DNA from 4 places in the Ectobacillus sp. OTK genome. Region 1 is predicted to be linked to each of the others. Evidence: riboswitches for the same ligand, from Rfam matches in the RefSeq annotation. Region 1 holds a riboswitch; each other region holds the start of a gene.

Region 1 (7,310 bases):
AAGTACAGGAGCTTTATCTTTTGAATAAAAGCAAAAACCCAGGTTTCCCCGGGTTTTAGATTAAAGAGATACAGCGGATGCTTTAACTGCCGCAAGTGCTTGCTCCATGTCGCGAATGAGATCGTTCGGATTTTCGAGTCCTGCAGACAAGCGAAGAAGAGAAGCGGAGATGCCGCGTTTTTCTCTCTCCTCCTGCCCCATCGCAGCGTGCGACATTTTAGCAGGGTATGAAAGAATCGATTCTACAGCGCCAAGGCTGACTGCGAAAACTGGAAGCTTAACATGTGCAAGAAATTGCCGAAGCGCTTCTTCGTTTTCAAGCTCAAAGGATAAAACAGCACCTGCATCTGCTGCTTGCGCAAACTGGATAGCATGTCCAGGATGATCAGCAAGTCCTGGATAATAGACGTGCTTCACCTTTGGATGTGCTTGTAAATATGCGGCAATTGCTTCAGCGGCTGCAACGGAGTGCTGCAGGCGGACATGAAGCGTTTTTAGGCCGCGCAGCACAAGCCAAGAATCCTGCGGACTGAGAATTGCGCCAAACGCATTTTGTAAAAAGTAGAGACGCTTTGCCAATTCTTCATCCTTTACAACCGCAAGGCCTGCCATCACGTCGCTATGCCCGGCAAGGAACTTCGTTGCGCTGTGAAGTACAACATCTGCTCCTAGCTCAAGCGGCTTTTGTGAAAGCGGCGTTAGGAAGGTATTATCTACAAATGTTAACGCGCCTGCTCGTTTGGCGATTTCGCATACCGCACGAATATCCGTAATTTTCAAAAGCGGATTAGAAGGCGTCTCCATATAAATGACCTTTGTATTTGGACGGATTGCCGCTTCTACCTGCTCTAAGTCGGTCATATCGACAAAGGTATGGCTAATGCCGTAGCGCGTTAATACCTCTGTTACAACGCGGTACGTTCCGCCGTATACATCCTCGGTAATGACAACATGGTCTCCTTGAGATAAAAGAAGGAATGCAGTTGAGATTGCTGCCATGCCGGATGCAAATGCAAAGCCTCTCACACCGCCTTCTAAAAGCGCGATTGTTTCTTCGAGCACCTCACGTGTCGGATTGCCGGAGCGGCTGTAGTCATATTTCCCAAATCCATCTACATCAAGCTGATGGAACGTAGAGGAGTTGTAAATCGGAACGCTCACAGCTCCTGTACCTGGATCGTATTTAAAACCGTTATGAATTAGCAGTGTATCTTGCTCGTATCTTGTCATGCTTTCACCCCTTCACGCACTGCGATAAGAGCTTGCGTTAAATCTTGAATTAAATCTTCTGCATTTTCAATTCCGACAGAGAAGCGAAGCAGGCGATTACACACGCCGCGCGCTGAGCGAATTTCTTCCGGAATCTCTGCATGTGTTTGCGTAGCTGGATAGGTCATCAAGCTTTCTACACCGCCTAAGCTTTCGGCAAAGGTAATAAGCTTTAAGGACTGTAAGAACGGATTGACCCAGCTTTCATCCGCTAAACGGAAGGAAAGCATACCTCCGTTTCCTGGATATAAGACATCTGTAATGCCGTCAGCATCTTCTAAAAATGCCGCAATCGCTTTTGCGTTTGCTTCATGCTGCTTCATACGAAGAGCCAATGTTTTCATCCCGCGAATCACAAGCCAAGAATCAAACGGACTTAATACAGCGCCAGATGCGTTATGGTAATAACCAATTTGCTGACATAGCTCCTCGCCTTTTGCCACAATCAAACCGCTTAATACATCATTATGTCCGCTTAAGTATTTTGTAGCACTATGGATGACAATGTCTGCACCAAGTAAAATAGGCTGCTGCAGCACTGGCGTATAGAATGTGTTATCTACAATTAAAAGAAGATCATGTTTTTTCGTGATTTTTGCGACAGCGGAGATATCAGTTACTTCCATTAAAGGATTGGTAGGAGTTTCCACGAATACAGCCTTTGTGTTTTCGGAAATTGCCGCTTCCACTTCCGCTAGGTTATGCGTATCAACATATTTAAAGCGAACACCCCATTTATTTTCATGCTCTGTAAATAAACGGTACGTTCCACCGTATAAATCTTTAGATACAATCATTTCGTCTCCTGTTTTAAACAGAGAGAGAACAACAAGAATGGCAGCCATACCAGAGCTGCATGCAAAGCCTTGATCGCCGCCTTCTAGATCAGCAATAGCGTGCTCCAAAATTTTTCTTGTCGGGTTTCCTGTGCGAATATAATCAAAGCCAGTAGATTGTCCAATTCCTTCATGACGATAAGCAGTAGAAAAATAAACAGGTGGATTAACTGCTCCTGTAGCCGTTTCGCTGCGGTTTCCAATTTGAGCTAGTTTCGTTTCTTGTGAATACATGATAGAGTCCTCCTTAAATAAACAAATAAAGCCTTCTTTTTGTGAAAGAAGGCTTTGTGCGCGGCGCGAATACCTTCTTATCTCTCAAATTCTGTTAGAATTTGCTGGAGTTAGCACCTTTTTAACTATGTGTTAATGGTTGCTGAGGCGTCATCAGGCCAGATCCCTCGACCTCTCTGGATAAGAGAAAAATTATAAAATTGTAAATCCTCTATATAATTTATACTAAATGCACTATAAAAATCAATTCCCTTTTTATAATCTTCCGTAAATTCTTTGATTTCAAAAAATGCCATTGACTTAACTGAGGTACACATGCTAAATTAAGTGAAAATTGGGATTTGCTATATGAATACGATAATGCCGATTCTATGTTATCATAACCTTAGATGAAAATATAATGCTCTTATCGAGAGAGGCAGAGGGAAAGGCCCGATGAAGCCCGGCAACCTTCAAGTTTGTATGCTTGAAACGGTGCTAACACCTGCAGAACGAATCTGTTCTGGATGATAAGAGGGACATGAAACCCCCTCTTTCTGTGTGAAGAGGGGGTTTTTTAATAAGAATTAGGCGGTGTCTGCACAGCTAGCCCTTAGAAGAGGAAACCTGCCTGCCGTAAAGGCCAAAAGCGCCTTTCACGGTAAAGAACACACGGAACGCTTCTGTGAATCGGCTTCGCCCGAACTACGGCGTTTTGTGCGTGGGTTGTTTGCCTGTCCTAGCTAAGCAGGGCGCTTGCGCTTTTCGTAGTAGCATTTTCCTTCCGGGAACGGAATTGCACATATATTGACTAGAGAAAGAAGGGGAAGAGATTGAGGCTATTAGATAGATTAAAGGGAGGCATCGTGCTCGGGGACGGTGCGATGGGAACACTTTTATATTCACATGGCTTGCAAAGCTGCTTTGAGGAGTTAAACGTAACGGATCCGGAGCGAATTATTGATATTCATCGGCAATATGTAGAAGCTGGCGCGGATGTCATTCAAACGAATACGTACGGAGCAAACGAAGGAAAGCTTCGCATGCACGGCTTAGGGGACCAAGTCTCCCGCATTAACCGTGCAGCTGTACAAAATGCGAAGCAAGCGGCTAATAAAGACACATTGATTATTGGTACAATCGGCGGTATGAAGCATATCGGCGGTGTTACAATTAATGAGGTAGAACGTGAGTTTATGCTGATGGAGCAGGCAAATGCCTTGCTTGGAGAAGGGATAGACGGCCTTTTGCTTGAAACGTTTTACGATGAAACAGAGCTGCTGCACGCGCTCCGTATTTTACGAAAAGAAACGAATGTACCGATTGTTGCGCAGCTTGCTTTGCACGAAGCAGGACTTACGCAAAGCGGAACATATGCAGAAACGATTTTAGCGGAGCTTCTTGAGCAAGGAGCGGATGTTGTGGGTCTCAATTGTCGTCTTGGTCCTCTTCATATGATTGAATCATTGCAATTGGTATCCATTCCAGAAAAAGGGTATTTATCTGCATATCCAAATGCAGGCTTGCCGAAATATGCAGATGGTCGTTACACTTACGAAGGAACTGTAAAATACTTTGAGGATACAGCGGAGCAGTTTGTAAAGCAGGGAGTACGTCTTTTAGGAGGCTGCTGCGGTACGACACCTGAACATATAAGAGCGATGAAACGAGTGCTTGCAGGTGCTGCACCGGTTCTTGAGAAAGAGCGTCACGTTCGTCCGGCTCCTGTTGTTGTAAAAGAGGCGCCTTCGATTCAGAAGGCTACGCTGGCAGAAAAGGCAAAAAAGGATACAACGATTATCGTTGAGCTGGATCCGCCAAAAACACTGAATACGCAGCTTTTCTTTGAAGGGGCAAAGGCGTTAAAACGCGCAGGAGCTGATGCGGTTACGCTTGCTGACAATTCACTGGCTAGTCCTCGCGTTTCTAATATGGCGATGGGCGCGCTTCTAACTCGTAACGATATTCCGGTACTCACGCATTTAACGTGCCGTGACCATAATTTAATCGGACTGCAATCCCATTTGCTTGGATTATCGGCTTTAGGTCTTCATGAGGTGCTTGCGCTCACAGGCGACCCTGCAAGAGTCGGTGATTTTCCTGGGGCAACATCTGTATATGATGTTTCTTCCTTTGAGCTCATTCGCATGATTAAGGAAATGAATCAAGGACGCTCGCCTTTAGGAAAAACGATTGGACAAGCTACGACCTTCTCAGTAGCGGCTGCCTTTAACCCAAATGTACGTCATTTGGATGCGGCTGTACGAAGAATGGAGAAAAAAATAGAAGCGGGTGCGGATTACTTTTTAACGCAGCCAATTTATGATTTGGACGTGCTCTATAGAACATACGAAGCGACAAAGCATATCGAGCAGCCTGTGTACGTTGGGATTATGCCGCTTGTCAGCAAGAAAAATGCAGATTTTCTGCATTATGAAGTACCAGGTATTACATTGCCTGAGGAAGTGCGCCGCCGTATGGATGGCCATGCTACGCCGCAGGAAGCGGCTCAGGAAGGCATTCGTCTTTCCGAAGAGCTTGTAGATGAAGCAATGAAGCTGTTTAAAGGCATTTATTTAATTACGCCTTTCTTGCGATATGAAATGACGGAAACGCTCGTCCGCTATGTAAGAGAAAAACAAGAGCAAAGAGAGGAACTAAACGCATGAAACCAATCGAACAAGCGCTTGAAGAACGCATATTAATACTAGACGGTGCGATGGGGACAATGATTCAACAAGCTGATTTGAACGCGGATGATTTCGGCGGCGAGGAATATGAAGGCTGTAATGAATATTTAGTTATGACGCGCCCCGATGTCATTGTAAATATTCATAAGGCATACGTTGAAGCAGGCGCTGATATCATTGAAACGAACACATTTGGTGCGACAAATATCGTACTAAGCGACTATAACCTGCAGCATCTGGATGAAGAGCTGAACGTGATTGCAGCGAAGTTGGCAAAGCAAGCCGTGTTAGAGTGCGGCAAGGAAGCATACGTGGCCGGTGCAATGGGGCCGACAACAAAGGCGATCAGCGTAACGGGCGGTGTTACGTTTGATGAGTTAATCGAGGCGTATCATCGCCAAGCGCGCGGCTTATTGCGCGGCGGGGTAGATTTGCTTTTAGTTGAAACAAGCCAAGATATGCGTAACGTAAAGGCTGCCTGCATCGGCATTGAAAAGGCATTTGAGGAGCTTGGCGTGAAGGTGCCTCTTATGATTTCCGGAACGATTGAGCCGATGGGAACGACGCTTGCGGGTCAAACGATCGAGGCGTTTTATCTTTCTATCGAACATTTAAAGCCGCTGTCTGTTGGATTAAACTGTGCGACCGGACCAGAATTCATGCGCGATCATATTCGTTCATTAGATACACTTTCCGAGTGCTATATTTCTTGTTATCCAAATGCCGGTTTGCCGGATGAGGATGGACATTACCATGAATCGCCGCAATCGCTCGCTCATAAAGTAAAGGCATTTGCGGACGAAGGCTGGGTAAATATTGTCGGCGGCTGCTGCGGTACAACGCCGGATCATATTCGCGCGATGAAAGAAGTGCTGGAGCAGTCCCAGCCGCGCAAGAAAACAGCCCGCTCCGGACATGCTGTCAGCGGTTTAGAGTCATTGCAATACGATGACTCTATGCGCCCTTTGTTTGTTGGAGAACGGACAAACGTTATCGGATCTAGAGCGTTTAAACGTATGATTGCGGAAGGGAAGTTTGAGGAGGCGGCTGAAATTGCCCGCGCCCAAGTGAAACGGAATGCTCACGTAATCGATGTTTGTATGGCGGATCCGGATCGTGACGAAATGCAGGATATGGAGACATTTTTACAATATGTAACAAAAATGATTAAAGCTCCGCTGATGATCGACTCTACTGACGAAGCGGTTATTGAACGTGCCTTAACGTATTCCCAAGGAAAAGCGATCATCAACTCTATTAACCTAGAAAACGGGGAAGAACGCTTTGAAAAGGTTGTGCCGCTTGCGAAACGATATGGTGCTGCTCTTGTTGTCGGTACGATTGACGAGCAGGGGATGGCAGTTAGCGCGGAGCGGAAGCTTGAAATTGCAAAGCGCAGCTACGATTTATTAACGACTAAATACGGCATCCGTCCGTCTGATATTATTTTTGACCCGCTTGTATTCCCGGTTGGAACAGGGGATGAGGAATATATCGGTTCTGCAAATGCGACGGTAGAAGGTGTTCGGTTAATTAAGGAGGCTATGCCGGAATGCTTGACGATTCTTGGCGTAAGTAATATCTCCTTTGGTCTTCCTCCTGCTGGACGCGAAGTACTGAATTCTGTGTTCCTGCATCACTGTACGAAGGCTGGGCTTGACTACGCTATTGTTAACACAGAAAAGCTAGAGCGCTTCGCTTCGATTCCGGATGAAGAAAAGCTGCTAAGCGATCGTCTTTTATTTGAAACGAGCACAGAAACACTTGAGGAGTTTACGGCATTCTACCGTGTGGCTAAGAAGAAGGAAGAGGTTTCTCGTGAAAGCTTAACGCTTGATGAGCGTCTAGCGCGTTACATTGTAGAGGGCACGAAGCAAGGCTTATATGATGATTTACAAATCGCTCTTGATGAAGGCCGCAAACCTCTTGATATTGTAAATGGACCGCTGATGACAGGTATGGACGAGGTTGGCCGTTTATTTAACAACAATGAGCTGATCGTTGCTGAGGTATTGCAAAGCGCGGAAAGCATGAAGGCAGCTGTTTCCTATTTAGAACCGCATATGGAAACGGCAGATGTTGCGAAAAAAGGAAAAGTCATGCTTGCGACAGTTAAGGGCGACGTGCATGATATCGGCAAAAACCTTGTTGAAATTATCTTAGCTAACAACGGCTTTGAGATTGTGAATCTTGGTATTAACGTCCGCTCTGATCAGCTTGTGCAGCAGGCGAAGGAGCATAAGCCTGATATTATCGGCTTGTCTGGGCTTCTAGTAAAATCCGCACAACAGATGGTATTAAC
Region 2 (7,310 bases), 470 kb from region 1:
TTTATTTTGACTTTCACTTTTTCAACAATATGTTCTTTCTGTTGGATTTCCGATAAAAGTGTATTTTTGTTGGTGTACGTTGCAAAGGCTAAGTTGTACACTATTTTTACAACAGTTGTCGAAAAAACTGTAACTGTTATAAAAACTTTGAATTTAAATCCATTTAACGGGAGGAAATATAGATGAAATTTTAGTGACAGGTGCCACTGGAGCATTAGGTAGCAGAGTTGTTGAAACATTATTAAAAAGTGTGCCAGCCAATCAAGTTGCGGTAAGTGTTCGAGATACAGCGAAGGCTGAACATTTACGTGCACATGGTGTTGAGGTAAGACAAGCAGATTTCAACGATCCAGCTTCTTTAGATAAAGCTTTTGAGAGTATTGACCGCTTATTAATAATTTCAACAACAGAGCCGATTAACGAGAAACGTATCGCCCAGCATGTCAATGCGATTAACGCTGCAAAACGTGCAAATGTAAAGCTTTTAGTATACACAAGCGGTACAAAATCTGATAAGACTACACTTGCTATGGGTTTGGCACATAAAGCAACAGAAGAAGCTATATTAGAAAGTGGCATTCCGTATTGTATTTTACGTAACAATTTATACTTGGAGGCGGAATTAAATACAATTAAAGCGTGTCTAGCGGGCGCGCCAATCGTGACAAACGCCGGCGAAGGGAAAATGGGTTTTGCACTTCGCAACGATTATGCTGATGCGGCAGCAGCCGTATTAGCCGGAGAAGGGCATGAGAACATGATATACGAATTGTCAGGCAAACTCATGACTTATGATGACTTAGCCGCAGAAATTGGTAAAGCAATCGGTAAAGAAGTATTAGTAAAACATGTTGATGATGCTGGTTATGCAGCATATTTAAAACAAGTGGGTATACCAGAAGTAATAATTCCTATGTTAACAGCTACAAAAGCTGGTGTTCGGGATGGGGTTTTAGAAGTCCAAAGTAATGATCTTGAGAAATTACTCCAACGTCCTGCAACGCCAATTAACGAAGCATTGGATAAATTAATTCTGTCTCTAAATAAATAATTATTCTTATTGTACCATGTAAGAACGTGATTTTCTTACATTTTCTGTGGTGAAGCCAGCGATCAGGCTGACAGAATTAATGAATATTTTTTGGGTCAAATGAGCCCTATCTAACATTAAAGATGCCTTATATATGCAGAGGAATTACAAAAGAAGCGCTGATGGTGACGTATGCCTTTATAAGAAGTATCTAGAAAAAAATCTTATTTAAAAATAAGGTGGAGGGACAAACTAGTTTTGAAAGGGGGAAGTTATGGAAAAGAATAAAAAAGTACCGATGAATTTAAGCTATGAATCAGATGGAAGAATAGGCAAAAAAAACAATAAGATAAAGGCTAACAAAAAAGATCAGGCGGAATTCTTTAATACCACACAAAACAGTGAATAAAAAATAAAAACCTGCTTACAATTCAACGCAAGCAGGTTTTTAATATAAATGTGAAATTATTTGTAGGTATTTAAATATGTTTGCAAAAGTACCGTTGTTTTTAATGACATAGAGAAAAATAAAGGGATGTATGTAAATCCAATCTTTTATTTTTAAAAAATATTACTTGAATTTTAGATAAATAGATGATATTGTTAACAACAAGTTAAAAAATAAAAAATAAATAGCGATAAACTTCTTATCCAGAGTGGTAGAGGGACAGGCCCTATGAAACCCGGCAACCATCAAGTCAAAATATTACTTGAACGGTGCTAATTCCTGCAAAGGTTTAATAACCTTTGAAAGATGAGAGGAATGTATTTAATCATACAACCTCTCTTTAGATTGAAGAGAGGTTTTTTGATGGAAAGAAGGCTTATCGCTCAAAGGAGCGAATTTCAATGGAAAGAGCAGTATTTGGTGCAAGCGAATTTTTTAGTCAACAAGCTTTTATTACAAGTTTTCGTGGTATTGAATATGTTCAAAGAGGACATCTAAAAGGGAAAAATGTAGAAATAGTAGAAATATGGTTTAATCCCTGGAAAGTATCTTATAATGAATTATTAGAATTGTTTTTTGACTTACATGATGCAACATCCAGAGAAGGTAAGCAATTTAAAAATCAATCATTCATTTTCTTTTCTGATATGAATCAATTAACAGCAGCTAAACAAAAGAAAAATGAGCTGAAACATATATTTAAAGGTGAAATTATTACGGAAATTACTCCAGTATGGGAACATATAAATAGCCTAGAAGAGATAAAATTAATATCTTAATAAAACTTCGCATTAGGACCACAATGTGTAATAAGTAACTTTTTTTCTTCAGCAACCCGGTGCTTTCCTTTAGCAGGGGAAGTACCTTATTTATGTTTTAGGCATATACAAGATTGACTCTACAGAGTTAAATGGAATATGTATGTAAAATATTGTGGAGATTGTGAAGGAATGTACTTAAACAAACGGGTGCAATAGTTTAAAAATGGGGTTGCGGCGGCAACCCTTTTCTTTATTTCACGAACGCGCAGGTTAGTAGAATAAGAACCTGTGTTTTAAAAGTTCATGATTTGCCCCGCAATTATTAGACATAAGCTACAATTAAGGGGTGTTTTTTATAACCAAGCCTTTTTTAGGAGCTCCACGCCAAGCTTGATTTCATCACAAGAAAGATTACTAAAACCAAGTTTAATAATCGGTTTATCGGTATTATTTTTAATGAAGTAGAGTGAGGTAGGATAAACTTTAACACCATGAAAGGAAGCTTGTTGAATTAGCCATTCTTCTGAACGTTTCAGATGTACTTTGATTAATAAATACAAACCAGACTGCTCACCAATAATGAATATATTTTGATCGAATTGCTTTTTTAATACTGATACCAAGTGCTGCATTTTTCGTTTATAAACAAGACGCATACGTTTAATATGGCGATTCCATTCTCCCTCTTCCATAAATTTAGCCATTGTGAGTTGGCTAAGAAGTGAAGTGGTACTCTCGAAATGAAGAAATTGATTTTTATAACGGTTTAAAAGTGGCTCTGGCAACACCATATAACTTAAACGAATTCCTGGAAGAAAGGACTTTGAGAAATTCCCTAGATAAATGACTCTTGCAGAATCAATGGAAGCGAGAGCTGGAAATGGTTGTTGTGTATAGCGAAATTCACTATCATAATCGTCTTCGATAATATAGCCTTGCATCTTGTTAGCCCAGTGAATAAGCGTTTGCCGTTGTTGAATGGACATGCTTACCCCATATGGACTGTGATGGGAAGGTGTTACATAGATTAATCGTGATTTCATTTGTTCTAATTGTGAAAAATCAGCACCTGCCTCATAAACTGGTAAAGGTTCAATCGTAAAACAATGAAATTGAAAAGCTTTCCTAGCGCCATCGTATCCAGGGTCTTCTACTGTAATGCTTGGAAAATCATCCTTCAGTATATGTCCAAGATTGATAAGCATGTGTTGGGTACTACTGCCGATAATAATGGCATTTGCATCTGTTTTCACCCCACGAGATTGGAGTAAGTATGTGGCAATTTGTTCACGTAGGCACACTTCACCAAAGGGTTCCCCATATTGAAAGCTCTCCTGTAATGTTAATACTTGATTGGCAATCCTCCTCCAAATTTTTAGAGGGAAATGCGTTTGATCTACGGCACCTGCTCGGAAATCAATGAGGGTAGGTGTCACTGACTCTCTTTGCTTTTTATTATGAGGAATTAACTTTTCTTGGGATAAAAGCGTCTCTAATTCATTTGCAAAATAACCTTTTCTCCCTTCTCCACGAATATAGCCTTCAGCTACAAGTTGATCATAAGCCATTAATGTCGTATTGCGACTTACTTGAAGGGAATCTGCAAGTTGACGAATGGAGGGCAATTGTTCATCAGCAAGTATGTCACCCCGTTCAATAAATAACTTAAACTGCTCGTAGATTTGTTTGTATTTGGGAGAATCATCCTTAAAAGCAAAAATGGTATTTTTCATTTACGATCTCCTTTGACATGTTTATTTATTTAAAATTGTACCTTTTTACATGTCAGTTTGTATAATACTATATTTTACAGATGAGGGTTCTCGATTATTCAAGGTAGATTCAATGAGGATAGATACTTAGTGAAAGTTGCTATGATTGTGAATAAATAATATTGACGAATCAATTGTCTGTCTGTTTAAAAGTTTATATGCAGGTGGAAAGGAGATTGTTTATGTATATCCCTAAGCAATTTGAAATAAAAGAATTAGCAGTAGCTTACGATGTAATACAGGAGAATAGTTTTGCAACATTGTTTTCCATGCATGAAGGAATGCCTTTTGCTACACATTTACCACTGCTGTTGAATAAGGAGAAAAACTATTTGTATGGTCATTTTGCTCTTCCGAACCCTCAGTGGAAAGGTATTAAAAATCAAACAATCTTAGCAGTTTTTCATGGTCCTCATTGTTATATCTCTCCCTCTTGGTATGAGACGAATCAAGCAGTACCAACATGGAATTATGTGACTGTTCATGTATACGGCGAAGTCGAACTTATTGAGGATGAACAGGAGTTAATTGATTCCTTGCATGACATGGTATTGAAGTATGAAGGTCCTAATAGTTCATACAAATTGCAAGATGTAGACGCTGACTTTCTCGCTGGGATGAACAAAGGAATTCAAGGCTTCAAAATAAAAATCAACAAGATAGAGGGGAAAGCGAAGTTAAGTCAAAACCATTCACTGCATCGACAAAAGCTAGTTATTAATCAACTGGAACAGATCCAAAATACAGATGAGCGAAAAATTTCCTTTTTAATGAAGGCAAACCTAAAAAATAACGTGTAATGTTACTGCATTAACGGGAGTGTTGATCAAATAAGGATTAACGCTCTTTTTGTTGAACTTCTTTTACTAATGAAGCAGGCTAGTTCAAGAAGAAAATCATTTATAATTGGTATAAAGTGTTATGGAACGAACTCGGCTTAGCCATTAAAATGGAGGACTTTTCTGGTTACGAAGCACTGGCCAGCATCATTAAAATGACTAACGGAAATTTCCGATTCATCCACCGATTGTTTACACAGATAGAACACGAGACGAAGAAATATGAAAAAGGCAGCTTTCAATTTTTTACCGAAAGCTGCCTTTATTCATTAGAATTTAATCGCACCTTGCTAGATAAAACTCTACATTGATACCAGCTTAACTAATTAAAAGGATTTGAATTAGAAAAACTTTATATCAGCTCTCTGCTTTGAGTCTTACGAGACCAAACAACTACAGGAATAAGCAACAGTGACAGAATAGCTCCAGAAATTGATAGTGCCGCATAACTAGAATGAGCGACTACTATTCCTGATAACGCACCGCCGGAGGCACCTGATAATGCAAGCAAGACATCAACCGATCCCTGTGTTTTTGCGCGAATAGATGGATGTGTTGCATCTACAATGAGAGCAGTTCCGCTTATTAATCCAAAGTTCCAGCCAACACCTAGCAGTACTAGTGCGCAGGTAAGCAGTACCATTGAGTCTGCTGGCGCAAAAGCTGCCAGTATACCAGAGGCTAGAAGCGTGGCACCAGAAGCAACAGCCATAGCAGTACGACCGACTTTATCTACCAATAGGCCTGTAACAGGTGAAGGAAAGTACATGGCGCCTATATGAAAACCTATGACCAACCCAACTTCCCTCAAACCATGGCCATGGTGTCCCATATGGATCGGTGTCATTGTCATAATGGCCGCCATGACAAATTGAGTCAAAACCATAATGGCAGCGCCTACGACAATTCCTCTTTTGTTCATTGTAGAACTTTCTGAATTTGGTTTTTTCTGCACTATATCGTCTTTCTCCTGGACATTCGCTATGGCTGTAGACACAACCAAAGGGTCTGGACGAAGAAAAACTAAGAGAACCGATCCGGCAAGGATAAAAGCAATGGCCGCTAAGATAAAGGGACCAGCCAAAGTTGGAACACCAATAGAATGCGCAAATTTTCCCATCACATCGACCAAGTTAGGACCGGCTACAGCACCAAAGGTAGTAGAAACCATGGCCATGCTCACAGCAGTTGCACGCTGTTTAGCTGTCGCCAGATCTGTACCCGCGTATCGTGCTTGCAGATTTGCGGCGGTACCAGCCCCATAAAGAAGCAGGGAAGCGAATAAAAGCAAGACGCTGTTGATTAAGGCGGCGATTATAACGCCGATCGCACCCAGTCCACCGGCAAGAAAACCGGCTGCAAGTCCTGCTCTGCGCCCATAACGCTGTGAAAGCCGGCCTACAAGCAATGCAGCTCCTGCAGATCCTAAAGTGAGTAAGGCAATTGGAATCCCTGCTGCACTTTCCGTCCCTAGCATATCTTGTGCAAGAAGTGCGCCTACCGTTATACCGGCTGCAAGTCCTGCTCCTCCAAAGATTTGTGACAGGATCACAATTCTTAATGTTTTTTTATAGAGCTGTTTTTGTTTTTCTGGTGAATCAATATAACCTTGCAACCAAACAGGCTGCTGTTTTGACTTACTTGTATCCCCTATTTTAGTTATCATGAACTGCACTTCCTAACAAAATAATTTTTTAGCTTTTCATGCTCCTCCCATATAAAATTAAAACTACAATTTCTGTCCGTTTTTTATCATGAATGACCCCTCCTTAACACCCTTTCGGATTGTTTGAAGAAGGGGCTTCCTGCTTCATGGACCGTAGCATAGTGGGGGTTCCCAATATGTCTTACACAATCTCCACAGGCATAGATTATCCTGTTTGGACACAACCTTGCCCTACAGTTTGTTTGGTTCAGTTTGCCACAAGGAATCCTTCCCATGCTTTTTGTAGGATGTTTCGCGCAGCATTATAGTCTCTATCAAGTACTACTCCGCATTTCGTACAAATATGAGTACGGATCGAAAGGGACTTCTTGACTCGATTGCCCTTCTTGTTGAAGCCGAATTGAGGAAACGTCATACTTGTATACTCTTTATACGTTTTTAGTTTTGGGTATTTGGCATGTTTGCGAAAGAAGTGATCGAACGCCTTTTTCAATCGTACAAACACTTCTTGTAATGGCTGAGAAGGAACTTCGTTTAGAAAGGGATACTTCTTTTTATCCAACGTTTGTTGTCTTTGCATATCGTAGCGAGTGTAATTTTCTTTGGCTTGCCTATATTTGCGTTCTTTGTCTAAGAGGGCGGAATTATACGTTTGACGGCAGTATTGGAGCCAGCGGTCTAACATCTTTTTTTGTTCCTCTGTCGGAAAGATCTCATATTTTTGATTCAACAACACTGCCGTCACCACCCTTCCATATATAACCATTATAGAACGCATGTTTCTATCATGCAAT
Region 3 (7,310 bases), 600 kb from region 1:
TGAACTGAACCAATTGGGGTGCAGTTCATGTGGACTTGGTCTGTTTTTACACTGAGTATAAATTGTAAGTGCAGCTATGCTCCTGTCTTCGCCTAATGGCTCGCCAATCAGCGAGTTTTTTTATATGCTTTACTGGATATGTCGATTCAATATATGTTCAAACCATTCGACGAGCACATACATAACAGTAGCAAATACGCACGTAAGCAACACGCTCATGAGAACGAGGGTAAAGTTGAATACCTGAAAGCCGTAGCTAATTAAGTATCCTAAACCTTGCTTAGAAACAAGAAGTTCGCCAAAAATAACGCCGACCCAGGAAAGTCCAACATTTACCTTTAAGGTTGAAATAATAATCGGCAGTGAAGCTGGAAGTATAACCTGTTGATAGCATTGTCGTCTACTGGCTCCAAACGTTTGCAGCACCTTCAAATAATTCGGGTCCACCTCACGAAATGCGGAGTAAATAACAAGAATCGTAATGATGATGGAGATAATTACCCCCATGGCGATCGAGGATGTAATAGTTGGTCCGAAAACAACAATAATAATTGGTCCGAGTGCTACCTTTGGCATGGCGTTTAATACAACAAGATATGGATCGAGAACCTTAGCAAGAAACGGTACAGCCCATAATATAGTTGCAATAAGCGTTCCGAGGACAGTGCCGAGGATAAAGCCGGCAAATGTTTCTAAAAGCGTCGTCCAAATATGCGGATACAGCGAGCCGTCCATTATCTTGTCAGCCATCATGTTAAAAATGCTGGAGGGAGAACTGAAGAGCAACGGGTCAATCCACTGGGTGCGGCTTGCAGTTTCCCAAAAAATAAAGAAGGCAACTAATATAAAAATCTGTAATAATAAAATGGCTTGCCTTTTCTTCTGTTCTTTTTGCGTATATGTGCGATGAAGGAAGGATAAATCTAAATTTTTATACTTCAAGCCTCTCCAGCTCCTTCCATATAGATTGAAATAGCTGCCCGAATTTCGGGTGCTGGCGCGCATGAAATGGGGAAAGCAAACGAATGTCCTCAGGGACGAGGATTGTTTTGGCAATGCGGCCGGGATTGGTGTGAAGCAGAAAAATGCGGTCACTCATGGAAATCGCTTCTTCTATATCATGGGTGACCAGGATAGCTGTTTTTTTAAACTGCTTCAGTAAGGCGTACACGAGCTCCTCTAGTTTAATTTTTGTTTGGTAGTCCAGGGCTGAGAACGGTTCATCCAGCAGCAGCATTTTTGGATTGGTAGCAAGTGTGCGTACGAGCGCGGCCCGTTGCCGCATACCGCCCGACAGTTGGCGCGGATACAGCCTTTCTACATTTTCGAGTCCGACTTCACCAAGCAGCTTCAGTGTTTTTAGCTTTTTTTCTTCATTATACGTTCCGGTAATGTGAAGACCTGTCATTATATTTTCTTCAATTGTTTTCCACGGAAACAAGTAATCTTGCTGGAGCATGTAGCCGATTGAGGAGGTCGGCTTCCATACACGCTCTCCCTCAATCTCGATTATTCCATCTAGCGGCCGAAGCAATCCAGCGATGATAGAAAGAAGAGTTGTCTTGCCGCAGCCGCTTGGTCCTAAGAAAGAAATGAATTCTCCTTGCTCCACCTGAAGATGAATATCAGCCAGCACGAGCCTCGCTTCCTTGGCATCGAAAAAGCAATGGTATAAATTTTGGATCGTCAAAAAGCTCATGCGGAATCACTCCTATTGGTTAATGACGCTTTCCGCGATGGAAGTGTCCACTAATACCTCGTACGGCACTTCCTTTGGCAGCTCGCCAGCTTCCTTCATAATGTTTTGCAGGTTGTTCCATTCTTCGTTATCTAAAATCGGATTTGTCGCATAAGAGTTTTGGTTTTTATAGCGCTCAATGACTTTAATGATAATATCCTGTGGTGTATCCTTGAAAAATGGCGTTACCGCTTTTGCAATTTCCTCTGGACTGTGGGTATCCACCCATTGCTGCGCCTTATAGAGGGCCCTTGTAAATTTCTCTATGACCTCCTTGTTGTCTTTTAAATAGCTTTCTTTTGTCATAAAGGATGTATAGGGAACCTTGCCGGACTCTTTGCCAAAGGATGCAACGATATAGCCCTTTCCTTCTTTTTCAAAAATACTTGCCGTTGGCTCAAACAATTGTACAAAGTCACCTGTACCAGAGGCAAATGCATTTGCAATATTGGCAAATTCAACGTTTTGAATCAAAATTAAATCCTTTTGTGGGTTGATGCCATATTTCTTCAAGACGTACTCCCCAACCATTTGCGGCATGCCGCCTTTTCGCTGACCAAGGAATGTGCTTCCTTCTAAATCGCTCCAGTTAAAGGAGTCGAGCTTTTTGCGTGAAACGAGAAACGTTCCATCTGTTTGTGTGAGCTGCGCAAAGTTGATAACAGGATCCTTTGCCCCTTGGTTATACACATAAATAGATGTTTCTGAGCCAACAAGAGCGATATCGATGCCGTTTGAAAGAAGCGCAGTCATCGTTTTATCGCCGCCGGCTGTTGTTTGTAAATCAATATCCAGTCCTTCATCCTTGAAATATCCGTTTTGTAACGCCACATATAACGGTGCGTAGAATAAGGAGTGCGTTACTTCTCCGATACGAACCTTTTGCAGTTTCACTTGTTTTGTTTGATTGCATGCTACAAACGTAAAGAAGCTTAACATCATGATTGTCAATACAGTAACAAGCTTTTTCATAGATGCACCTCCTAAAGTAAGCCTATTTTACTGTATGTGAAAAAGCGCCCATGTGTGAGCGCCCAGAAAAATTTTTGCTTGTACCGGAAGTGAAGCGGCTAGGAGTATATAGAAAAGAGCAGCCTGTCGGGAGGCTGCTCTTTTTCTAATATGATCGCTTCGGGAAAGCTAGGGTTTTGTCGGAAGATACAGCTTTCCCGAAGCGGTATTAGACGAAATGCTACAAGATTGGTCCGCCAAGCTTCACTGTACGCTCGGGAACTGTTGTGAACTTTTTGAAGTTTTCTTTAAATTGAGCCGCAAGCTCTAATGCTTTTACTTTATATGCAGCTTTATCAGCCCATGTTTTTTCAGGTGTTAATACATCATCTGGAACGCCTGGCACATGAATCGGAATTTCAAGACCGAAAATATCATCCTTTACCGTTTCTATGCGGTCTAACTCACCGTTTAGCGCAGCCTGCACCATTGCGCGTGTATACGCAAGTTTCATACGTTTTCCAGTGCCGTATTCTCCGCCCGTCCAGCCGGTATTCACAAGGAATACTTTTACGCCATGCTTTTCGATCTTTTCGCCGAGCATATCTGCGTAGCGGGACGCATTTAGCGGCAGAAACGGAGAGCCAAAGCATGTTGAGAACGTTGCCTGCGGAGATGTGATGCCGCGCTCTGTACCAGCCAGTTTGCTTGTGTAGCCGCTTAAGAAATGGTACATCGCCTGCTCCTTCGTTAATTTGCTGATAGGAGGCAGTACGCCGAATGCATCGGCTGTTAAAAATACAATTGTGTTCGGATGGCCAGCTACGCTTGGAAGCACAATGTTTTCGATTGCCTCAATCGGATACGCAGCACGCGTATTTTCCGTTAAGGAGACATTGTCGTAATCTGCAAATCTAGTATTTTTATCTAACACAACGTTTTCCAATACAGAACCGAATGTAATCGCATCAAAAATTTGCGGCTCCTTCTCACGGGACAAGTTTACGCATTTTGCATAGCAGCCGCCTTCAATATTGAACACACCGTTGTCAGACCATCCGTGCTCATCATCGCCGATTAATTTACGATTCGGATCAGCGGATAATGTTGTTTTTCCTGTACCGGATAAGCCGAAGAACAATGCTACGTCCCCTTCTTCTCCTACATTGGCCGAGCAGTGCATAGAAAGGATGTCCTGCTCTGGAAGCAAGTAGTTCATAATGGAGAAAATGGATTTCTTCATTTCTCCCGCGTACTCTGTACCTCCAATCAGCACAATACGCTTTTCAAAGGAGGTGATAATGAAAGCCTCGGATTTTGTTCCATCAAGTACTGGATCTGCCTTGAACGTTGGAGCAGATATGATGGTAAATTGCGCCTCATGGTTTGCAAGCTCTTGTTCCGTTGGACGGATGAATAGCTGATGTGCAAATAAGTTGTGCCACGCAAATTCATTTACAACCTGAATCGGAAGGCGGGAGTTACGGTCTGCACCTGCAAAGCCCTTGAATACGAAAAGCTCCTCTTTTTCTTTTAAATATTCCAGCACTCTTGTGTATAAGTGATGAAAGGTTTCTTCAGAAATTGCTTGGTTCACTACGCCCCAATCAATTTTATCTTTGACGGATGCTTCGTGAACGATAAATTTATCTCTCGGAGAACGTCCTGTATATTTCCCAGTTGAAACAGAAACAGCACCTGTAGAAGTTAGATTTCCCTCTTCTCTCATCAAAACCTTTTCTACTAATTGCGGTACGCTTAATTGCACATGTGCATTGCTTCCATTCAATAGTTCATGTAACTCGATTTGGACATTCACAGTACTCATCATCAAAACCATCCTTTGTTTAAATTATAGAGAAATATCTCACATCATCTACAAAAAGTATAACACATTAAAATAAATAATGTATACTATTTATTGATAATTGTTTGTACATTTGCACCTTTTTGAATGTTTTTCCTTCGACAAAAATTAATAAAGGATATTTTGCAGAGAATTGATGTGAACCATTGGACTTGTTTTGCCTGCATTTATCATCACATAAATAGATAGGATTTTTTTGCTAAAATGTGCAGATAATGAATTGACAAAGTTATGTTATTTCTATACTATATCCTTTAGACGGATACTCTCTTATCCCGAGCTGGCGGAGGGACAGGCCCTATGAAGCCCAGCAACCTCACCGAATAGGTAAAGGTGCTCAACCTGATGCAAGGCATGAATGTCTTGAACGATAAGAGTGAAAGGCAAAGAAATGACACATTCAACCTTTCCTCGAATGGGAAGGTTTTTTATTTTGCTTTCTTGGGAATTTTAAGAATGTCGTATGACAATTTAATTTAGGGATGAGTTCCGTACGCAATAGATTAAGGGAGGTTTACCAATGACAAACAAGCGTCGTCTTTTCACGTCTGAGTCCGTAACTGAGGGACATCCGGACAAAATTTGTGACCAAATTTCAGATTCTATTTTGGATGCGATTTTAACAAACGATCCCAATGCACGTGTAGCTTGTGAAACAACGGTAACAACGGGTTTAGTGCTAGTAGCAGGGGAAATTACAACTTCTACATATGTAGACATTCCGAAAATTGTTCGTGAAACAGTTCGTGAAATCGGCTATACTCGCGCGAAATATGGTTTTGATGCTGAGACATGTGCAGTATTAACTTCCATTGACGAGCAGTCTGCTGACATCGCAATGGGTGTAGATAAAGCACTAGAAGCACGCGAAGGCTCTATGTCTGATGAAGAAATTGAAGCAATCGGCGCGGGCGACCAAGGTTTAATGTTCGGCTTTGCATGTAACGAAACGAAAGAGCTTATGCCTCTTCCAATCTCTCTTGCACACAAGCTATCCCGCCGTTTAACGGAAGTGCGCAAGGATGATACATTACCGTACCTTCGTCCGGACGGTAAAACGCAAGTAACGGTTGAGTACGATGAAAATGGCAAGCCAGTTCGTGTTGACACAATCGTTATCTCCACGCAGCACCATCCAGAAGCAACGCACGAGCAAATCGAGCGTAACCTTAAAGAATATGTAATTAAGCCAGTTGTTCCGGCCGAGCTTGTTGACGAAAATACAAAATACTTTATCAATCCAACAGGCCGCTTCGTAATTGGCGGACCACAAGGCGATGCTGGTTTGACAGGACGTAAAATCATCGTTGATACGTATGGCGGATATGCCCGCCACGGCGGTGGTGCGTTCTCCGGTAAAGATCCTACAAAGGTAGACCGTTCTGCAGCATATGCAGCTCGTTATGTTGCGAAAAATATCGTAGCAGCAGGGCTTGCAGAAAAAGCGGAAGTGCAGCTTGCATACGCAATCGGCGTAGCGCAGCCAGTATCTATTTCCGTTGATACATTTGGAACAGGCAAAGTAACTGAAGATGTATTAGTTGATTTAATTCGCAAAAACTTCGACCTTCGTCCAGCGGGTATCATTAAAATGCTTGACTTGCGCCGCCCGATCTACAAGCAAACAGCAGCGTACGGTCATTTTGGCCGCAACGAGCTCGACCTTACTTGGGAGCGTACAGACAAAGCGGATGCGCTTCGTCAGCAAGCAGGACTATAATCATTGTAAAAAAGATCCATGCAACGCATGGGTCTTTTTTACAATTTAAGGAACTTTCTTGGATTTGTCTAACCCTTCGCAGTCAACTCATCCTCCCCAAGTAGGTTGGCAAAAGCGCCTTTAGTGATAAAGAATCCACGGAATACTTGTATGACCTCGCTTCGCCTGAGCCGTGCATTTTGTGCACGGGCTGTTGGTCTGCCCCAGCTAACCAGAACGTCTCCGCTTTCTTAAATTGCGAAAAAAAGGAATGATTGTATTGTTTACTTTCCTCAAACAATAAGTTTGCAGATGCATTTTCAGTTCGTTCCCCTTATGGAGCATAAGCAGTGTAAGGGGAAGAGAAAGGGTGGGCTGCAATGATTAATAAAATTGCTTATTTATTTTGGCTGCTTTGTCTGTGTATATTCCTAAGCGGTGTAGTTTGGACTACCTCCAAAGAGTATGAACATGAAAGAATTATGCATTCTGTCGTACATAAAGTGCAAATACAAAGAATGTACGATGAGAAGGTACATGATATACAGCTATAAGCTAGAGGAGAGCAGCAGAAGAATGATACGCCCATTCGGCTGCAGTTCCATGATACATGCAAAAAGCCTTGAGTTAGAGAATATGACTCAAGGCTTTTATATGAAAAGAGTAGCATTACTTTTGCTGCATGTTATATGCTTGAGTTGTGGTTTAACATAGCAAAAATACATCTACGGTTGTATAGAAGGCGGGATTGTGAAATGGAGCAACATACTGTACAGGCGGAGCTTTGTCTTATTCGAGATCATGGCTACGCGGTGCCAGATGATACGGATGCCTATCCGTATGCACAAATTATAATGGAGGAAATTGGATCAACCGATGCTGATTTCCGTGAGTTGATTGGTAAGGTGCTGAAAAACTGGATTGCAAACGGAGTCTTTCGTCATAAGGAGCTAAGAGGTTTATTGCTTCAAGCAATTAGCCCGGATTATTTATTGTATGGGATCGGAGAGAATGGAACGGATTCTGTGTTTCGCCGTGCTGCTTCAGCTTCTCTT
Region 4 (7,310 bases), 1.2 Mb from region 1:
AGCTGGCTCGGAAGCACGTTACGTGCATCGGATGTTTTTAGTTCATAGGAAGGGATAATCGCTACAAGCTCCATGTCTGTAATGGACTGCTGTACAAGGGCTGCATATTGTCCATCGTATGTACCGACGACAAGCCCGCCGTACAGAGAAGCTCCTACATTATCAATATGACCTTCCATAACACATGCAATTTCCAGCTTTTCCTGCATAGACAATTGCAAATCGCAAAGCACATTTGCAATCTCAATTCCCGCAATAATCGCAGAGGCGCTGCTGCCGAGACCGCGCGTCAGCGGAATATCGCTTTCTACTTCCAGGCGGCAGTACGGTAATGTTTTTTTATATTCGTATGCAACCTCTAAAGCAGTCTGAAACAGCAAATTGCTTTCATCAGAAGGTGTCCCTTCTAATGCTGGGGACTTTGCCACGCAACGCCATACAGTATCTTCATAAACATCAACTATTAAATATTTACTTACCGCAAGGCCGATAGAGTCAAAGCCCGGGCCAAGATTGGCCGTGCTTGCCGGTACTTGGACGGTAAACATGGGACCGTTTGCTGTCATTGGAAAACAACTCCTTCGGCATGCTCGAACATGATTCTCTCATCGTTCGGCAATACACTTGGTTCAATTTTCTTTGTATTTATGCGATATCTCCTATCCAAACAGTTTTGCCTGTTTTGATTCCGCATACTTATACCTTATTTAAAGTGCTACGAAATGCGCAGCGGGCTGTTCTGTAAACCATCCTTCCTTTTGAGAAGGCTGCCTAGTACTGCGCGCTGCCATTTCCTTTTTATTACTTTCCTTCTCCCTCAATGCGATAGCTTGCCTTCACACCTTGTACAACGTTTAAGCCTTCTAGACGCTGTAAAATGGATTTATAGCTTGTAAGAGAAGTTCGGTGCGTAACAAGAACGATTTCCGCAGTTCCTTTTTCTTCAAGAGGCGTTTGAATAATCTTTTCAAAGCTTGCCCCATATTCAGAGAATAACGATGTGATCTGTGCAAATACCCCTACTTCGTCCTTCACATGAATACGAAGGAAGTATTTCGCTGTAATTTCATCCTCATTCTTGAGCACCTTTGGATATTGCGGTGTTACAGTATTATTGCCATTTACGCCTAATCTCATATTTCTCATCACCGCTACTAAGTCAGAAACGATTGATGTTGCTGTAGGAAGACTGCCTGCCCCAGGACCATAGAACATCGTCTCGCCAACTGCTGCTCCGTACACATACACGGCATTGAACTCGTTTTGTACAGCCGCAAGCGGATGCGTATTTGGAAGCAGCGTTGGTTCTACGCTTACCTCAAGCTTTTCGCCATCACGCTTGGCAAGTCCAATTAGCTTCATTGTATAGCCAAGCCCTTGGCTGTACGCTAAATCTTCCTCTGTAATAGATGAAATTCCCTTCACCCTAACATCCTTCAGCTCCACATTTGTAGAGAAGCCTAGTGTTGCAAGGATTGTCATTTTACGCGCCGCATCCAAGCCCTCTACATCTGAAGTCGGGTCTGCTTCTGCAAATCCAAGCTCCTGTGCTTCCTTTAATACATCCTCGTAGGCTCTTCCTTCATTTGACATTTTCGTCAAGATGAAGTTCGTTGTTCCGTTCACAATTCCCATCATTTTCGTAATTCGGTCTGAGGAAAGTCCGTCCACAATGGTGCGAATAATCGGGATACCGCCGGCTACACTTGCCTCGTAAAATAAATCACATTGATTTTCCTTCGCTACGGAAAGCAGCTCAGAGCCGTACACAGCCATTAAATCCTTATTGGCTGTTACAACGTGCTTTCCATTTTGCAATGCGCGTAAAATATGCGCCCTTGCTTCCTCAAGTCCGCCCATTACCTCAATAACTATATCAATATTCTCATTATCGATGATTTCCGTTGCATCCTTAGTGAGCATATCAGGGGTAATTTGGACATCTCTTTCTTTTTCTAAGTTTTGCACTAAAATTTTCGTAACTTTGACAGGACAACCGATTTGATGAATAAGACGGTCTTGATGATCATTAATAATCTTGACCACCCCGCTGCCAACTGTGCCGAGCCCTAGTAAACCAACCCGAATTTCTTCCACTGTAGTCCACCCCTTTTTACAAAATGATATTTATGTGCAATTATATAATTTCATGTCGTAAAAAACAATATATTGTCAACATTCTGAATACTATTTATGAGTTTAACGTAAAGAAAACGTTACCACCTTCATAAAATGAATGGAGTCTCCTGATATACGTAATAATTGAGCCAGTTGGAAAATAATAAATTCCCATGGCTTCTCCACTTCACAATCGGTTTTTTAGATGGATCATTGTCCCGGTAATAATTTTTTGGAACCTCAATTTCTAACCCTCTGCTTATATCACGATCATACTCTTTCTTTAACGTATCTCGCCCATATTCACTATGACCAAACACAAAAATGTTCTTCCCTTTCGTATCAGCGGCAATATGAACGCCTGCTTCTTCAGATTCTGCCAAAATTTGCAGCTCTGGTACTTTGATAATGTCCTCTTTGCGCACCTCTGTATGCCGAGAATGAGGCGCCCAAAAGTATTCATCAAATCCGCGCATAAGCTGCACGTGCTGCACCTTTACCTCATGCTCAAAAACACCGAATATTTTCTTCTCAAGCGGGTATTTCGGAATGCCATAGTGATAATAAATACCGGCTTGTGCACCCCAACAAATGTGAAGAGTGGATGTTACATGGGTTTGTGTATAATCCATAATACGTTTTAACTCTTCCCAATAATTCACATCTTCAAACTCCATCGTCTCTACCGGAGCTCCGGTAATTACGAATCCATCAAATTTCTCTCCTTCTACCTCGCTGAATGTTCTATAAAAGCTCGTTAAATGCTCCTGTGACACATTTTTTGACGTATGTGATTCCATATGAAGAAGATGAACGTCAACCTGCAGCGGCGTGTTGCCAAGAAGACGCAGCAGCTGTGCCTCTGTTTCCTGCTTCGTTGGCATAAGATTCAAAATGGCAATTTTGAGCGCACGGATATCCTGATGCTCCGCACGTTCCTTCGTCATAACAAAAATATTTTCCTTCTGTAGGACTTTGCCAGCCGGCAAGTCTTTATCCACGATGATAGGCATACTCTTTTCCTCCGGATAATGCTTGATGTAAATCTGCAATAAAATCTTCCACCTCTTCAATACCGACGGACAAACGAATTAAGTCAGGTGCGACTCCAGCAAGAACCTGCTGTTCCTCCGTCATTTGGCGAGGTGTTATACTCGCCGGGCGAATCGATCCTCGCTTCCATGCCTCCCCCATTCCCGTCCCCTTCTTTCCTCGATATATACTTTCTTAAGATATAAAAAAACTGCTCCTTTTCCCGCAGGTAAAAGAAGCAGTTATGTCCAAAATCATCCGGCTCATACCTCTCTTATCTTTCAGGAAATATACCTGCAGGATTTGGCACAATTCCGTTTTACGGCTGTTGCCAAGGCTTCATAGGGCCTGTTCCCTCTGCCTATTCTTGATAAGTCGTATGTCATTCATTAGTGCTGATTGTATCGAAATTAAGCGGCACTGTCAACCTGTTTTTTGAATGTTTATACTATTTGTTCAAAGGATGCGATAAGCAGCTCCATTTCGTTCTCCTTTACAGTCCGAAAGTCTAACAATAGCTTGCCATGCTGGATCCGACCGATAACCGGAACTTTGGAACTTCGCAATTCCTCCGCAAGCTGGGCAGCTTCCTTAAGAAAATGCTCAACTGCGACAACATACGTCGGCAGCTCTACATCGGGCATCGTACCGCCGCCGATCATTGATGTACTTTTTTCCAGATTGCATCGGTATTGCTCCAATTCAGCCATTCGTTCGATAAACCGCTGCGCTCTCTCCTGAATTGGCTCCGTGCCTTCTAAAATATCATGGACAGCCGGAATGCTCCTCACAGCCGCTTCTCCCTTTACATACGAAGAAAGTGTTGCCTCTAGTGCAGCCAATGTCATTTTATCGACGCGAAGCACACGCGCTAATTGATGGGATTTGAGCTTGGCAATCAGCTCTCGTTTACCAGCGATAATCCCTGCCTGCGGACCGCCGAGCAGCTTGTCGCCGCTAAACGAGACGAGGTCAGCTCCCGCTGCAATTACCTCGCGTACAACTGGCTCGTCTCCAATTCCAAAGTGCCGGTAACCAAGAATATCGCCGCTCCCAAGGTCCTCATAATATAAAACATGCTCATGCCGGCGCCGCAATGCAATGAGCTCCTCTGTAGAAACACTTTTTGTAAATCCAACAATTTTAAAATTGCTCGTATGCACCTTCATAAGCATCGCAGTTTCCTCGCGAATCGCCTTCTCATAATCATACAAATGCGTTTTATTTGTTGTCCCGACCTCTCTCAATTTGGCACCACTTTCTTCCATAATAGAAGAAACTCGAAAGGATCCCCCAATTTCTACAAGCTGTCCGCGTGATACAATCACTTCCTTCTCACTAGCTAAAGCGCGCAGCACAAGATAAACGGCTGCTGCATTGTTATTTACAACCATCGCTGCCTCGGCGCCCGTGACGCGGCAAAGCAGCTGCTCCGCAACATCATGGCGTGAGCCGCGCTTTCCAGTATCAAGCTTGTATTCCACATTTGCATACGAAGAGGCCACCTTGACAACATGAGCGGCCGCCTCCGGGCTTAGCCGCGCCCTCCCTAAATTTGTATGAAGCACCGTACCGGTTGCGTTAATAACACGCTTTAAATAAGGTGCTGTCATCCGCTGCGCCGCCTCATCAACCCTTTTAAAAACTAGTGCCGTCAGCGTATCCCTATCTTGTCCGCCATTCCATCTTTCTGCTAGCATATCCTCGCGAATGGCTTGCAGCTGCTCCTGCAATAAGGAGGTAAGCACAGCCTCCTGCAAGGAATACTCCGCAAGCAGCTCCGCAAATTGCCCAGACCGCTGCAGCTCGTGAATCGGCGGAAGCTGCCGCAAATCATTTATCATCCTGCTCATCTCCACTCCCGCTCATTTTCGTTTCGCCTTGTATATCCCAGTTCATCAAGAAGCTCTAGAAAAAGAATAAGCGTTTTTCTCGAAAGCTGTAAAACCTCCTTTGCCTGTTGTACCGTAAAGGACATACGTGTTTCTTGCTTCAGCCGTTCAAGATAGCCATGCACAACACTAGCTGACACAGCCTGCTGACCCAATTTGTACAAGCTGCCAGACTGAAGCAAATAATAATATAAATCCTGCCCCTCTTGTTCTGGAATGCCTGCCGCCTTCATATATTCCTGCCATGCCTTCGTCTGCAAGCCATCTTGTTCGAACGTCTGCAGAGCCTGCTCCATACGCTTTGCCCATTTGATTGGAAATTGCGGTATAAAGGAAGAAATCGCAATATTTGGGCCGGTTATCCTCCATTCATTCCCATAGTGTTCAAGGACATAATCAAGGAGCCGCTTTGGGTAGGCAGAAAGCCCCTCTAGCAAAGCTGCCTTATTCATACCAAATCGAAGCGGATGTGCTTCATGATACTCGGATAGTGTGGACTTTAGCTCTGCCGCCGCACACTCCACAATATCAGCTAATGTGTAAAGGGAGCCAATCACAAGCAGAGAGGGAGAAATCTCAGACCAATCCTGCTCTGAAAGAGAAGTACGCCTCATTAACTCGGCCCGGCTGAGGAGCTTGTCGTTTCGGAGCGCTTCCTTCACCCTCTCCAATGGTGTGCCCTCCTTCTTCGCTTGAAGCATCCGCACTGTGGCTTCCCCAAATTTATAGCGGCTTCCTTGCGCATCCAAAACCATACCGCCTCCAATTGTCTCAGCTGGAGATGGGCGCCGCAGCACAAAGCGATCTCCGCGGCGTGCCGCGATTGGGCTCCCAAGCCGCAGCTGGCATAGCAGCTCAACACCGCCCTTGTCTATCTCGTTCCGGTCAAAAAAGATGAGCGTACCCATTACCTCTGAAGTTCCAATATGACATTTAACAGTGCTGCGCTGCTTCACGGGATGCTGCAACTCATTCACAAGCCGCAGGGAAATATCAATTGTATTTGTGACAGGGAATCCCTTATCCGCTGTCAACACATCGCCTCTTTGTATCGTCTCCTTATCCGCTCCTGTAATATTAAGCGCCACCCGCTGCCCAGCTGATGCTGCCAAGCATATTTGATTGTGCACCTGCACCTGCCGTACCCTGACAGCTTTTTGCTGCGGCAGCAGCAGCAATTCCTGCCCCTCCCGCAGCGTACCTTCAAACAAGGTACCGCGCACAACCGTACCATGACCCTTTACTGTAAATACTTGATCAATTGGAAGACGTCCCGGTCCGGCTGCATTACGCGGCTTTCCCCCTTCGAGTCTCGCCCGTATAAGCTGCTTTAGCTCCTCAATTCCCTGCATCGCGATGCTATCAACAAAAACAACCGGTGCCTTCGCAAAGCCCGTACCGTGAAGCTCCGCCCGAATATCCTCCTCAACCATCTCAAGCAGCTCTTCCTCTGCACGATCTGCTTTTGTCACCACAACAATACCGTCCTCAATTCCGAGCAGCGAAAGAATGTCCAAATGCTCCTTTGTCTGCGGCATCACACCCTCATCCGCCGCAACAACAAGCAGCATTAAATCAATGCCTGCCGCCCCAGCAATCATTTGTCGGATAAACCGTTCATGCCCGGGTACATCGATAATGCTTACCGCTATGTCCTCCTGCTGAAAGAGCGGAGCAAAGCCCGGCTCAATCGAAATATTCCGCTCCTTCTCCTCCTTCAGCCTATCCGTATCCACACCCGTTAATGCCTTTGTCAAAGTCGTCTTGCCATGATCGATATGGCCGGCCGTTCCGATTGTAAAATATCGCTTGCTCACATCGTACCCCTCTTTACTATTTCATCTAGCTTCCACTTTACTGACAAATAGTATAGCTTGCAAGGTTGGGATGCTGAGGGCATAAAAAAGCAAACGAAATTATCGTTTGCTCAGGGGTCTTAATCTTGCTCATCCTTCTCTTAATGTTTAATTACAAACAACGCCATAAAGCACCAAAATTGGTACAAGTAAAAAGAAGGGAGTTTTTACACTTATATTGAATGTAACTAGTATAAAAATCATGCTTCTGAAACTACTTTCTAAACCCCAACAATCCATTTATGAATCACGTCTATTTTATTTCCAGCCTCTATAACAACTAGTATCATTCTCTCAAGTCATACACTACATACTTCATTTTCAAGTCATTGATACATAAGCTTATATTAGAAGGATTAGGGAATTTGTGTTAAAAATGGGTATAAAGAATTATGAAGATAATAATTTTAAT

What was found. A riboswitch is a leader RNA that binds a small molecule or an ion and turns the genes downstream of it on or off. The one in region 1 is predicted to bind S-adenosylmethionine.
Region 2: another riboswitch for S-adenosylmethionine. It lies ahead of AC6HZ4_RS18535 (peptide-methionine (S)-S-oxide reductase); the one in region 1 lies ahead of AC6HZ4_RS20950 (bifunctional homocysteine S-methyltransferase/methylenetetrahydrofolate reductase).
Region 3: another riboswitch for S-adenosylmethionine. It lies ahead of metK (methionine adenosyltransferase); the one in region 1 lies ahead of AC6HZ4_RS20950 (bifunctional homocysteine S-methyltransferase/methylenetetrahydrofolate reductase).
Region 4: another riboswitch for S-adenosylmethionine. It lies ahead of AC6HZ4_RS26690 (PLP-dependent transferase); the one in region 1 lies ahead of AC6HZ4_RS20950 (bifunctional homocysteine S-methyltransferase/methylenetetrahydrofolate reductase).

The regions. Positions count from the first base shown of each region.
Region 1 covers NZ_AP048547.1:4,219,566-4,226,875, reverse strand. The annotation lists gene metC (cystathionine beta-lyase) at 61-1,230, opposite strand; gene AC6HZ4_RS20955 (methionine biosynthesis PLP-dependent protein) at 1,227-2,339, opposite strand; SAM riboswitch class I at 2,414-2,526, opposite strand; SAM riboswitch class I at 2,743-2,855, shown strand; gene AC6HZ4_RS20950 (bifunctional homocysteine S-methyltransferase/methylenetetrahydrofolate reductase) at 3,152-4,987, shown strand; gene metH (methionine synthase) at 4,984-7,310, shown strand, end outside.
Region 2 covers NZ_AP048547.1:3,746,006-3,753,315, reverse strand. The annotation lists gene AC6HZ4_RS18545 (NmrA family NAD(P)-binding protein) at 194-1,051, shown strand; gene AC6HZ4_RS18540 (hypothetical protein) at 1,305-1,439, shown strand; SAM riboswitch class I at 1,675-1,791, shown strand; gene AC6HZ4_RS18535 (peptide-methionine (S)-S-oxide reductase) at 1,880-2,257, shown strand; gene pdxR (MocR-like pyridoxine biosynthesis transcription factor PdxR) at 2,593-3,972, opposite strand; gene AC6HZ4_RS18525 (FMN-binding negative transcriptional regulator) at 4,194-4,811, shown strand; gene AC6HZ4_RS18520 (MFS transporter) at 5,203-6,516, opposite strand; gene AC6HZ4_RS18515 (zinc ribbon domain-containing protein) at 6,764-7,252, opposite strand.
Region 3 covers NZ_AP048547.1:4,815,491-4,822,800, reverse strand. The annotation lists gene AC6HZ4_RS23870 (ABC transporter permease) at 130-867, opposite strand; gene AC6HZ4_RS23865 (ABC transporter ATP-binding protein) at 932-1,699, opposite strand; gene AC6HZ4_RS23860 (ABC transporter substrate-binding protein) at 1,712-2,710, opposite strand; gene pckA (phosphoenolpyruvate carboxykinase (ATP)) at 2,931-4,517, opposite strand; SAM riboswitch class I at 4,824-4,933, shown strand; gene metK (methionine adenosyltransferase) at 5,077-6,276, shown strand; gene AC6HZ4_RS23845 (hypothetical protein) at 6,636-6,809, shown strand; gene AC6HZ4_RS23840 (DUF2785 domain-containing protein) at 7,011-7,310, shown strand, end outside.
Region 4 covers NZ_AP048547.1:5,393,488-5,400,797, forward strand. The annotation lists gene thrB (homoserine kinase) at 1-566, opposite strand, end outside; gene AC6HZ4_RS26680 (homoserine dehydrogenase) at 802-2,097, opposite strand; gene metA (homoserine O-acetyltransferase MetA) at 2,226-3,131, opposite strand; partial or broken gene AC6HZ4_RS26690 (PLP-dependent transferase) at 3,112-3,285, opposite strand; SAM riboswitch class I at 3,422-3,527, opposite strand; gene selA (L-seryl-tRNA(Sec) selenium transferase) at 3,594-4,994, opposite strand; gene selB (selenocysteine-specific translation elongation factor) at 5,000-6,859, opposite strand.